DNA from 2 places in the Paenibacillus sp. NPDC057967 genome. Region 1 is predicted to be linked to the other one. Evidence: riboswitches for the same ligand, from Rfam matches in the RefSeq annotation. Region 1 holds a riboswitch; the other holds the start of a gene.
The links. A riboswitch is a leader RNA that binds a small molecule or an ion and turns the genes downstream of it on or off. The one in region 1 is predicted to bind cobalamin.

Region 1 (6,253 bases):
CGGGTCTACGTCGCCAGGCGCAGCCCCGCCATTGCCCTCATTGCCAGCTTTGATATGATAGAAGCCTCCGCCCGGAGCTGCATAGCCTATCAGCGCATCAATGGCAGATCGGCCATTCTTCACAAATCTCGGATCAAGATGGGCATCGATGCCGAGAGCGGACAGCGCCACAATTACTTGTGCCGTGCTTTCCGAATTAACTGCTCCCCAGCTCTTGAATCCGCCATCCTCATGCTGCGCTTGCGACAGCCACTGTAGGGCGCGGTCCACCGCCGCCTTCACTTCCGGCTTCGTCTTGTAATACGGAGTCAGCGATTGAATCGCCATTGCCGTAATATCCGGATCGGCTTGTGCCGGCTTCTCGCCAAGCGCCCAGCCGCCTCCCTTGATTTCTCTGCCCAGAATAAACTCGATCAGTCTATCTCTCGTTGTCTGTACTTCAACACCGTCCACTTGCGGAATCTCGTAAGCACGGCTATCGAGCGCAATAAGAGCAAAGATAGGCCCGTTAATGCCCTGTACGGTCAAAGCGTTGAAGTCCGCCAGTGGCTTCAGCAGGTCATAGCCCGCAGCCTTCGTCACATCTTTTCCAATGGAGCCCAGAGCAAGAATGACTCTATCGTACTCCGTATACTTCACCGTATGAAGCACGCCATCCTTCGCTTTCAGCGTATTGGTCAAGTTCGCATAATACGTCTCATAATAAGCATCCGGCACTTGCACGCCTGAGCGCGCAAGTCCGAAGACCGTCCATTCTCCCCCGATCGACGCCACGACCGGATTCGTAATGGTCTTCTGCATATGAGCGGCCGTGTCCCCAATCAGCTTGCTTACCCGCTTCTGAATCGTATCCTCCGATTCTTCGCCAGGCTGCTCCTGCTCCGGATAATGGTAAGCTCTCATCGCCACCACAATGGCCATTTCTCTTGTTACTTTATCCCTCGGGCTGAACTTGCCGTTGCTTCCGGTCATCAGGCCGGAAGCTTGGGCCGCTTGAACCGCAGTCCGCGCCCATTCCGAGATGTCGCTCGCATCCGCTGGCTGAGCCTGTCCTTTTGACTCTCCCAGCTCCAAGGCACGCACGATCATGACTGCCATCTCTTCACGGCTAATCGGCTTGTCCGGATGGAAGCTTCCCTCATAGCCCGTCACGATGCCAGCTTGATACGCGGCATGCACCGCTTCATAATACCAGTCGCCCAGCTTCACATCGGCAAAGGATACGGCAGGCTTCGGAGCTTTTGCCAGCTTCAATACTTGCGTAATCATGGAAGCGAACTCCGCTCTCGTCACGGAAGACTTCGGATTAATCTTGCCGTCATAGCCCTTAACAAAGTCCTTCTGAACAGCCTCGGTAATAGATGAATATGCCCATTCCGAGATGAGCTTGCTGTCGCTGAACAGCTTGTCGAGATCAAGCTTCGCACCGCCCCCATTGTTCTCGGACGGTGTGCCCGGCTCTGGTTTCTCCGGCGTTGTGCCCGGATCAGGATTATTCGGATTTTCCGGCGTCTCCCAATCCGTATCAGCGCCTACATCTCTGCCCAGATCCGTCGTATACCGCCACTTGACGATATCTCCGTCTTTCAAAATATAGCGGCTTGCCCCAAAGTTCGGGAATACGCCATTAACACTATACATCCAGCCGCTTTCGGCGCCATGATCGAACTCGCCGTCCCCGGCAATCGAGGCCACATACACACTCTCGTATTGGTCATACCAAGAATATTTGTAGGTAATGCCTGCTTTGTCCATAACGCGCTTCAATACATCCCATACGGTCTCGCCTTGCTCGAATTCAACCTTCACCGGCGAGATAACAAATCCTTTATTAATGGTCAGCTTGTCAATCGACAGCGTTGCCTTCTTCAACTGCGGGGTGCCACCGTCGCCCGGAGACGCAACAACCGATGTGCTATAAGCTGCGAAATCGGTAAAATGGTTCGTTCTTACGATGAGGTCATTGCCCTTATCGAACGCATACTCCGCTTTTCCGCTTTGCTCCCCCAATTCCTCGCTCTCAAACTTGGCGATCGCGTGAATCTCTCCGTCAGCGATATAGGCGGCATCCTTGCCTTTCATTCCGGCAAAGGTAAGCGTAACATATTGATCGAACGTTACCCCGGAAGTCCCGCCCATTGTGAACAGAGCAGCTACCTCCGATAGCTTCTTGCCGGACGGCACAAGCGTATTCAGCTGCTCCTTCAAGGTGGCTCCGCCCGTATTCTGGAACGTCATAAGCTCCAACGCTTGCGAAGGATCGCCGGTGGACATCTTCATCCCGGCCGGGAATTGTGCGGTCATCTTGCCCTTTGTGACCGTAAGCTTTGGCAGCAGCCTGCCGTTTGGCAGCGCGGCCCATACCTTGGATGTCTTCTCTGCCGGAATCGTGATCGTAATCTCTTTGCCAGCATCCGAAGGCTTGACGACAACCTTGTATTCCGATGTATCATTCGGAATCGCAATCTCTGGCTGCACATCACCCTCAGGCAGCGTAACCAGGTTAAGCTCCGGCTCTTCAAAGCGAAGCTTGCCCAGCTTGTACCAGGTGGACTCTCCGTTCACCACATCCGCAACTGCAACTGCCGATTGCTTCGTTGCCATGCCGATGGAACCGGTTTGTTCCAGCTGCCAAGTGAATGAACCGTCATCAAGCTGATGCTTCAGCAGCGCGTCAATTGGCGTCTTGCCATCAATAGCCCAATAGCCTGCACGGTCAGTCAAGTCCTCCCCGACTGCGACCAAGCCTTGAATGGCACAGGCAATGCTGTTCGAGTTCTCGGTATCCCACATGCTGGTGCCGGCGAAGCCGCCGCCTTCCTTCTGCATGCTCTTCAAATATTGCTTGGCCTTCTCAATGCTTTGTTCGATGGCTTCGCCTTCGAATCGGGATAACACAAGGAGCGCCCAGCCCGTGTAGTCGATCTGGCTGAAGGAGCCAAAGCTGCCATTGTCCTTCTGTTGCTTAAGCAGCGACTCAAGCGCCTTGTTGCGATTCTCTTCATTCCAAGAGCCAACATCAACGCCGAGATCGGCTCCGATCTCCAGCGCAACCATGGCCCATACTTGTTTGCCCAGATTGGAGAAGGCGCCTGTCTCCTTGTTCTGCTGGCTTGCCAGCTCGGCGAACAGGTTCCGCTTGGTATCGAATGCTTCCGCCGGATTCTGCCCGACGCCAAGCAAACCGTATATATAATAGATATGGCTGTTGTCCGCGGCATCCGGCTTGATGCCCGGGTCCTTGGTGCGCCAGTCATAGTTCGGCCAAGGCGTAATCTCGGCATGATTGCGTGCCTCCGCTACGGCTACGAATGCTTCCCAATCCCAGCTCGGCTCTGCCGGAAGATGGCTGTTATAGTAGTCCGCAATCTTGAGCAAGGCTTCTTCCGGTGTCGGATCAGGCTCTGGCTCGAAGGTTAGCTCGCCCAGCTTGTACCAGGAGGACTGGCCATTCACGACGTCCAGTACCGCAACGGCGGCTTGCTTGGTTGCCATGCCGATCGATCCCGGTTTGATGAGTTGCCAAGTGAAAGAACCGTCATCTAGCTGATGTCTCAGCAGCGCATCCATTGGCGTCTTGCCGTCAAAGGCCCAAAAGCCCGTCCGATCGGTCAGATCCTCGCCAACCGCAACCAGACCCTGTATAGCACAGGCGATGCTGTTCGAATTCTCGGATTCATATTTGCTGGCGCCGTTAAAACCGCCGCCCTCTTTTTGCATGCTCTTCAAATATTGCTTGGCTTTCTCAATGCTTTGGCTAACCGCTTCGCCATCGTATCGGGACAAGACGATTAGCGCCCAGCCCGTGTAGTCGATCTGACTGAAGGAGCCGAAACTGCCGTTTTCCTTTTGTTGCGATAACAGAAATTGCAGCGCAAGTCTGCGACTCTCTTCGTTCCACGTACCGACATCCACGCCTAGATCGCGCCCAACTTCGAGTGCAACCATCGCCCAAATCTGCTTGCCGAGGTTACCGAAGTTGCCCGTCTCCTTATTTAGCTGGCTCGCCAGCTCGGCAAACAGGTTCCGGTGCGTATCGAATGCATCAGCCGGGTTCTGTCCGACACTTAACAGACCGTAGATATAATAGATATGGCTGTTATCGCCTGTATTCGGCTTAAAGCCAGGGTCCTTCTTACGCCACTCATAATTCGGCCATGCTGGTAAATCAACATGCTCCGAGGCTGCTCTTAACGCCACGAAAGCTTCCCAATCCCCAGCAGGAGAGCTTGGCATTTTCCCTGCATAATAAGCAGCAACCTTCTCCATGGCATCCGTATAGGAGGCTATGGCATCATCCTCTGCAGCCACAGCGGCTGCTACTTCTTCTTCATTTCCTGGCTCATCCGGTTCGGCGGCTGACTCATTCGACTCCCCTTCTGCCTCTTCTACAGGCGCGCCCGGTTCATCGTCAGTCCCCGTATCATTGGCAACCGCTTCTTCAAGCTGCAGGACCGGCATGCCGGCTTCGTCCGCCGCCCATGCATAGGCAGGGCTGAGAACGGAGACCAGCATCATCAAGCTGAGAATTAGTGCGGCAAATCTGACTTTCACTCGATTGTAGAACATGATGCATTCACTCCTCCATAAAGTTGGGCATAACAAAAAACACCTTCCTTCAGTCAGAAGAAAGATGTTGTACGAAACAAAATAACATTTAATAGACAGAAGGGCCGAACTAAGCCTCTTCCATTAAATGACGCCAATACCTCCCTTCCCATCCGCGTGGGATTCCATAGAGCATTCTTATGGCAGGTTTCCTGGCTTCGCTTCATCGCCGGACGATCTCCTTCCCGTCTTGTGACAGTGGATCATGATCGCAGGCTCTGCGTTACAGTGGCGGGACCGCGTTCGATTCTAACGAACTTCCCTTTTAACTTCTGATAGGATGCAACTCCATCTCAAAAGCACCATAAAAATCTTATTCAGTTGGCTACATGCTACTACACGCAACCTTTGATGGCAATAAAAATCTATGATCGTACACGAAATCGTGCCAACTTTCAGCCCGCTTTCACGCAGTGCCAGCTTTATAGACTCCAGTATCGGTAGCCTTGCAGCTCAAATTTCGTTCTATTGTAAATCCCCTTCACATCGCATAGCAGCTTCTTCTGGCTGTCCCCGAACAGCTTGTCGAAGTCCGCAACGTCCATATCCGCGATCATCTGGTGCGGCGTTGCCACAAGCACAGCATTCAGATGATGAAGAGCGGATAAATCGGACAGCTCTATGCCGTATTGCTCATACGCCAGCCGGCTGTCGACAAGCGGATCGACAATAATGGGATAAATCCCGTATTGCTGCAGCTCATCCACAATATCAGACACTTGCGTATGACGGATATCCGGGTCATTCTCTATCGTAGAAAATCCGATAATGCCTACTCTTGCAAAACGAATATCCATTCGGAGTCCCGTCAGCTGCTTAATGAATTGCCGGGCAATGTATCTGCCCATGCCATCATTAATATGCCGGCCAGCCCGCAGGAGAGGAAATGAATAACCGGCCGCCTCGGCGTGTCGCAGCAGATCGCAGGCATCGGCGGCTTCGCTCTGTGCGACAGACAATCCGGGACGGATGGGAAGCTCCTCTTCATATACGCCCGCCGCCTCCAGCGCCGCTTTCGTATCCACTCCCAGCCGATTGCACAGCATGGACAGCTCGTTCATAAAAGCCAAGTGAAGATCACTTCGGGCTTTCCCGATGGCTTGCGCCGATTCGGCCGCTTTCATGCTTCCTGCGCGGAATACGCCTCCATCTGCAATAATACTGTATACGCTGGCTACGATATCCAGCGTATCGTCATCCATGCCGGAGACGATCTTCCTCACTGTCCTGCGGGATGGCTCTGTGGATTCGTCTCCTCTGCCGCTTCCCGGCGAGCATCCTACCTTGAAATCCTCGCCGGACAACAAGCCGGACACTTCCTCCAGCACGGGGATGCAAGCCTCTTCGATCATGCCCGGATAGAGGGTCGATTCATAGACGACGACTGCTCCAATCTTCATCCGTCTGGCAACGGTCTGGCTCGCTTCAAGCACAAGCGACAAATCCGGGGCAAGGCCCCGCCCGGCAGATGCCGGAACCGCAATAATATAGAATTCCGCGTCCTCTAATCTGGACTCGTCCGATGTGAATTCCACTTGGCTGTCCCGAATAACCTGAAAACCCACATCGCCTGTCGCATCAACCCCCTGGCGATAACGCTCAATTCGATCTGCATGGGCATCATAGCCGATGACCGGCACATGCT
Region 2 (6,253 bases), on a different contig from region 1:
AAAACATGCTTATCCGGCTATGGGACAGTCTGGAGCAATACGATACGGGCAGATTGCTCTTGCCGCCGGATTGGGTGGAAAGCTATGACAACCAGAAGGGCGAATGGCCATGGGAGCGGGTTGTCGCTGACTATATTGCCGGCATGACGGACGCTTATGCTGAGAAAGTGTATACCGAATTATTCGCAAGCCGTTCCGGTTCGATCTACGAGCGGGATTAAGAAGCGCTATCTATAGATTCCAATCATGCAATCCGTCTTGCGCTCATATAGTGTAAGGCGGCGGTACAGGCCCCGGCGTCGCAGACGTTCGGGGTTTTTCGCTGATTGGAGGTTAAGTGGCCATGATGGATACGGGTAATCGGAATGGATATAGCCAGGAGCTGGATTTTACGATACAGGGGATGAGCTGCGCGGCATGTGCAGCCAGAATCGAGAAGACACTCAGTCGGATGGAAGGCGTAACGGAGGCGGCGGTGAGCTTTCCGCTGCGTACTGCGTGGGTGCAGGTGAGCGGCGGTCAAGTCACGAAGGAGCGGCTAGCGGAGAAGGTGGGACAGCTCGGATTCAGCGCCAAGCTGAACGAAAGCGCAAGCGAGGGGCTGCACCGGGAGCGGAGTTGGCTTCGTCTTCGGCTTATTGCGGCGATCCTGCTAACGTTGCCGCTAATGGCCGGCATGGCGACGCATCTGCCGGGGTTGCAGCCGGTTGCCGAACTGCTGCCGGATATTCTGTTTTTGCCTTGGCTGCAGCTCGCGCTTGCGACGATTGTTCAGTTTGTGATCGGGATGCCGTTTTACTTTGGCGCCTATTATGCGGTCAGGCAGCGGAGCGCCAATATGGATGTATTAGTGGTGATCGGGACGACGGCAGCCTATTTGTATAGCCATTATGTCGTTTTTCGAGACGGGTTGTTCGATGGCGGGACGCATGGGTCGCCTCTGTACTTCGAGACGTCCGCTGTCGTGATGACGGCGATATTGCTGGGCAAATATATTGAAACATCCGCCTCATTAAAGGCTCAACGGGAGTCGATCGGCTTTGATGAGCTGCGGGTGCAGTCGGCGCTTGTCGAGCGAGGCGGGACGGTCACTTCTCTGCGAACCGAATATGTGCGCAAAGGGGATATCGTCCATGTGGGTGAAGGGGAATTCGTACCTGTAGATGGAATGATCCAGCATGGCGAGTCGACGCTGGACGAATCGCTGCTGACGGGCGAGAGCGCTGCCGTCGCCAAACGATCGGGAGACGGCGTGTGGGCAGGGACGCGCAACGGCTCCGGCAAGCTGACGGTTGTTACGGGAGCGGCTGGTCACGAAACCTTGCTTAGCCGTATCCAGGAGCTTGTTCATCAAGGCCAGCGGGCGAAGTCTTCGCTGCAATCGCAAGTAGACGCCGTCGCCAGCTGGTTTGTCCCCGCCATGCTGATCGCCGCGGTCTTGACCTTGGCCATATGGGGGCTTGCCATCGAGCCGGGCAACTGGAGTAAAGCGGCGTTATGCGCCATAGCTGTCCTATTGGCGGCCTGTCCGTGCGCGCTTGGTCTTGCCGCGCCGATCTCGCTAGTTATTGCATCAGGGCGGCTCGCCAAGCGGGGCATTGTCGCCAAGGAAGCGGGCGCGGTGGAGCGGCTGGCCTCGATTCATACGCTTGTACTGGACAAAACAGGCACGCTGACCGAAGGCAAGCCAAAGGTCAGCTTTGTCGGTCCGATCGGGCTTGGCCGTTCATCTCTTCTTCGATTGGCGGTTGCGCTGGAGTCAGAATCTTCGCATCCATTAGCGGACGCTATAAGGGATGAAGCGGGAAGAATTGGGCTTGTTACGCCTGATGCGGAGCGAATCGCTTATGCGGCGGGAGGAGGCGCACTGGGATGGATACGCGGTGTACATACGGTGATCGGCAATGCCAATTATGTCGAGAGTCTTGGACTTGAAATATCGCCAGAAGCAAGGCGGCAGGCATCGGAGCGGGAGGCGCATGGAGAGACAGTCGTTTACGTTATGGAAGGGGGGGCTTGTGCAGGCGTAATGGGATTCAGAGATCGGCTCAAGAGCGACGCCGCTCAGATGGCAAGAGAGCTTAAGCGCCTGGGCGTCCAGCCGATCGTCGCGACAGGCGACCATGCAGCTCCCGCGAATGCCGTCGCCAAAGCGCTCGGCGTTAAAGAAGTCCATGCTTCCATGCTGCCGGAGAGCAAGCTGGCGCTCGTGGAGCAGCTTAAGCGGGGAGGCAAGCGGGTCGCGATGGCAGGCGACGGATGGAACGATGCGCCTGCGCTGGCTGCAGCCGATGTGGGCATTGCGATGGGAAACGGCACTTACGGCGCCCTTAATGCGGGGCATATCACGCTTATCTTCTCCAGGCTGCAGGCGATTACGGAGGCGATCCGCCTTAGCCGACTGGCGATAAGGAATATCCGGCAAAATCTCGTATTTGCGCTCTGTTATAATGCCGTCATTATTCCCTTTGCGGCTATCGGCTATCTGCAGCCGTGGATGGCGGGTACAGCGATGGCGCTCAGCTCTGTATCGGTCGTTGCCAATGCGCTTCGGCTAGGACCTCGCATGGAACGGTCTGCGGAGAGGAACCGCTAATGTCGCTCAGCCTGAACGGAATTGGCCTCATAATGTTGACGGGATTGTTCAGCGCTCCTCATTGCATCGGTATGTGCGGCGGCATCGTATCGGCTGTATCGCTGCAGTCGGCTGCTTCTGCCAGACGATCGATGCTGCTTTATAACGCGGGTCGGATCGTTTCCTATTCGCTGCTAGGGGCTGCTATGGGGGCGGTTGGCTCGTTTGTCGATGTCGCCGGCAGATTCGCGGGGATCAGAGGGCTTGCTTCCATTATTGGCGGCTGCTTCGTCCTGCTATGGCTATGGCGGAAAGTGCAGATCCCGTTCCTGAACCGCTTGTCAGGGAGGCTTCATCAGGAGCTGGCTTCCGGCGTACGTGTCTCCGAGCGCAAAGAGACGGCTCACTTGCTGGCAACGGGCTTTGCATTCGGCTTCCTGCCTTGCGGCTTGACCTATGCGATGAGCATGAATGCTGCGGCTACCGGCTCATTGGCGGAGGGGGCGGTCGTGATGGCTTTGTTTGGCCTTGCGACTATGCCAGCCCTTGTGTTTGCCGCTTCAATTGCTGCGTTGGCCAACAAACATTGGCGGCGTTTCATGCGTCGAGCCGGCGTCGTGACAGCCGTCGCCGTCGGCCTGATCTCGATTCTAAGAGGACTTGCCGCGAATGGAATCATCCCGTCCGTATCGCCGTGGCTATGGTAGTTCATGATAGGCTCGGTTGGTGAGATAGTGTTGTGTGACACGCTTAATCGTGCGGAAACGGCGACACTGGTAAAATAGTGTTGTGTGACATTTTTAATTGCTCATAACGAGTGAAAATGGTGAAATAAGGTTGCGTGGCACGCCAATTCGCTGAAAACGCCTAAAATGGCAAGCTTAAATAGACCGCTTTTAGCGTTCGGGTTACGATGGCGTCTCGGTCGCCGTCGATGGTCAGCGAAGCTTTCCATAGACCAGGCATTAACGGCACCCCTTCGCCAGAGTATAGGCCTGGCGCCGTCTCGGTTAAGGAGAAATCGAAATCGCCGCAGACCATGCTAATCATCTCCAGCTTGATATCGAGCTGCGCTCCCTGTAGCGGGTTACCCGAAGCATCGCTCATTTTTAACTGAAAGGTGTTGCTGGCGAGGACGGTGGCGGGATAATCGACAATATTCCATTCCAATTGTCCGCCGTTATAGCTGTGTACGGTAATGGCGGCATCCGCAGAGATAGCCTGAGGCCTGAGCATGAGCACGATCATTGCAACCACGGCTATCCCTGTCACGAAGAATAATGTCCAGGAAATCCAGCTTCTGCGGCTGGAAGGGGATGTGTGATCCGACGAATTTACAGCTTTGGTCATCTTGATGCCTCCTTATACGATGAGCAATCATACATCTGTAGAACAAGTAATCCGAAGTTGCCCGATGAACATATGGTCGCATAAGGAGGTTCGAACACTAGATCGTTGGCTGCCCGTTATACATTACCTATGTCGGAAGATGAGCGGTTTATGCCTTGCTGAGCTTGGCCGAATGTCAGTGTGATCGCGCAAATGGATGGACAATTGCGGGCGGGAAGTGTATAGTAACTACTGATATTTTAATAGTTGAAAGCAATGAGGTGCTTTGCGAGGCGCAGCATGTCAACCACAGCGGACAAGCTTGATGTTCGCCTGTGTGTCGCAAAAGCTTAATAGGGAAGCCGGTGCAATTCCGGCGCGGACCCGCCACTGTAAGGAGGGCATGAACACGAATCCGCGATTCGTGTGTGCCAACGCAGCCGTAGTACGTCACTGAGCGATCAGCTCGGGAAGACGCGGCATGCGACAATCCGAGCCAGGAGACCTGCCTTTTTGTATGAACGCTGTTACCTACGTGGACTTAGGGAGGTGTTGGAGAGGCATGTTTCGCTGCGCGTATCGCGGCGATTGACACGGGCGTTTCCGGCACAGGGGCCGGGGATGCTTTTTTTTGTGTCCAAATGCAAGATGCAGAAGCAATTCTGCAATAAAAATGACGATCTGATACAGGAGTGAATGAGAAAATGAAGGTAATGTCTTGGACAAAAATGAAAACAGCCGTAAGCCTGCTGCTCATTATGATGATGGTAGTGTTGGCGGCATGCGGTGCGACCACAGATACAGACAAGGGCGCAGTCAACAGCAATAACCAGACCGAACAGGGCGCATCGGCATCCCCAAGCCCGGAAGCAACGCCGGAACCATCAGAGGAAGCCAGTCAGACGACCTATCCGTATGAGGTAACCGACGCCACAGGCACAGCCATTACGTTCGAAAAAGCGCCAAGCGCTATCGTTACGCTGGTGCCAAGCGAAACCGAAACGATATTCGCGATCGGTGCAGGCGCACAAGTGGTAGGCGTCGACGAGTGGAGCAACTATCCGGAGGAAGCAGCGTCCATCGCCAAGATCGGCGATATGACCACGAATATTGAGGCTGTGACTGCGCTTAATCCCGATTTGATCCTGGCTTCTTCTTCCATGAATGTCGATGCCATTGCGAAGCTGCGCGAGCTTGGACTGAATGTCTACGCCACAAATCCGAAAACCTACGATGAAGTAGTTGCCAAAGTAGAGGAAATCGGTAAAATTATGAATATGCAAGCTGGAGCCGCAGAAGTTGCGGATCATATGCGCGAAGTGAAAGAGCAAGTGACGACTGCGGTTAAAGACGCAGAGAAGAAAAAGGTTTACCTGGAGTTTTCGCCTGGCTGGACAGTTGGTTCGGGAGAGTTTTTGGACGAGCTTCTGACGTTGGCTGGCGGCATTAACATCTCTGCGGCGCAGCCTGGCTGGTTCGAAGTTAATGGCGAAGAAGTCATTACGCAAAATCCGCAGCTGATTATTTACCCTGATTTCGGAGAGGAGAAGAGCTCCATCGTCGCAGGTATCGAGACGCGTCCCGGCTGGGAAGCAATCGATGCGGTGAAGAACAATCAAATGTTCGCCGTAACCAACGATCCGCTTGTGCGCGTTGGTCCTCGACTGGCGGACGGACTGCTTGAGCTTGCGAAAGCGATCCATCCTGAGCTTGTCAAATAAATGTTGCGAATAAAAGGAATAACGTATGGAGGAGCAGCTTTGCTCCTTCTTGCTGTTTCTATGATAGCTAGCCTGTCTATCGGCTCCGCAGGATTGTCCTTTGTGGATGTATGGGGCATATTGATTCACCAGCTTCCGGGAATGCCTGATCCCGCCGACAAATGGACAAGCGGGGAAATTGCGATCGTGACGCAGGTGCGGCTTTCGCGGATATGGCTGGATGTGTTGGTTGGCGCTTGTCTTGCGCTGGCGGGAGCAGGATTTCAAGGAGTGCTCCGTAATCCGCTAGCCGATCCCTATACGCTTGGCGTTGCATCGGGCAGCTCTGTCGGGGCTGCGTTTATTATTTTGACAGGCATGCAGCTTGCGCTTGGCCTCTGGACGATACCGGTGGTCGCCTTCACTACGGGGATTCTAACCTTGCTTGCGGTGATCTGGCTATCACGCAGCAGGGGCGTCATGCAGATCGAGACGATTATTTTGTCCGGCGTCATTATTCAATCGTTCCTCGGTGCGTTCGTATCGCTCATGGTGTCGATGTCGCAAGGGGTCGTCAACCAGATCCTGTTCTGGATTATGGGCTCGCTGGCTCATAGAAGCTGGGAGCATGTATATATGATGATTCCAT

Region 2: linked by a shared signal. The riboswitch ahead of ACFVSO_RS15235 (ABC transporter substrate-binding protein) and the one ahead of ACFVSO_RS06070 (S-layer homology domain-containing protein) in region 1 are both predicted to bind cobalamin.

The regions. Positions count from the first base shown of each region.
Region 1 covers NZ_JBHVQB010000002.1:358,383-364,635, reverse strand. The annotation lists gene ACFVSO_RS06070 (S-layer homology domain-containing protein) at 1-4,569, opposite strand, end outside; cobalamin riboswitch at 4,734-4,930, opposite strand; gene ACFVSO_RS06065 (nucleotide sugar dehydrogenase) at 5,031-6,253, opposite strand, start outside.
Region 2 covers NZ_JBHVQB010000005.1:343,801-350,053, forward strand. The annotation lists gene ACFVSO_RS15215 (deoxyguanosinetriphosphate triphosphohydrolase family protein) at 1-221, shown strand, start outside; gene ACFVSO_RS15220 (heavy metal translocating P-type ATPase) at 344-2,596, shown strand; gene ACFVSO_RS15225 (sulfite exporter TauE/SafE family protein) at 2,596-3,282, shown strand; gene ACFVSO_RS15230 (FixH family protein) at 3,443-3,925, opposite strand; cobalamin riboswitch at 4,214-4,431, shown strand; gene ACFVSO_RS15235 (ABC transporter substrate-binding protein) at 4,609-5,625, shown strand; gene ACFVSO_RS15240 (FecCD family ABC transporter permease) at 5,626-6,253, shown strand, end outside.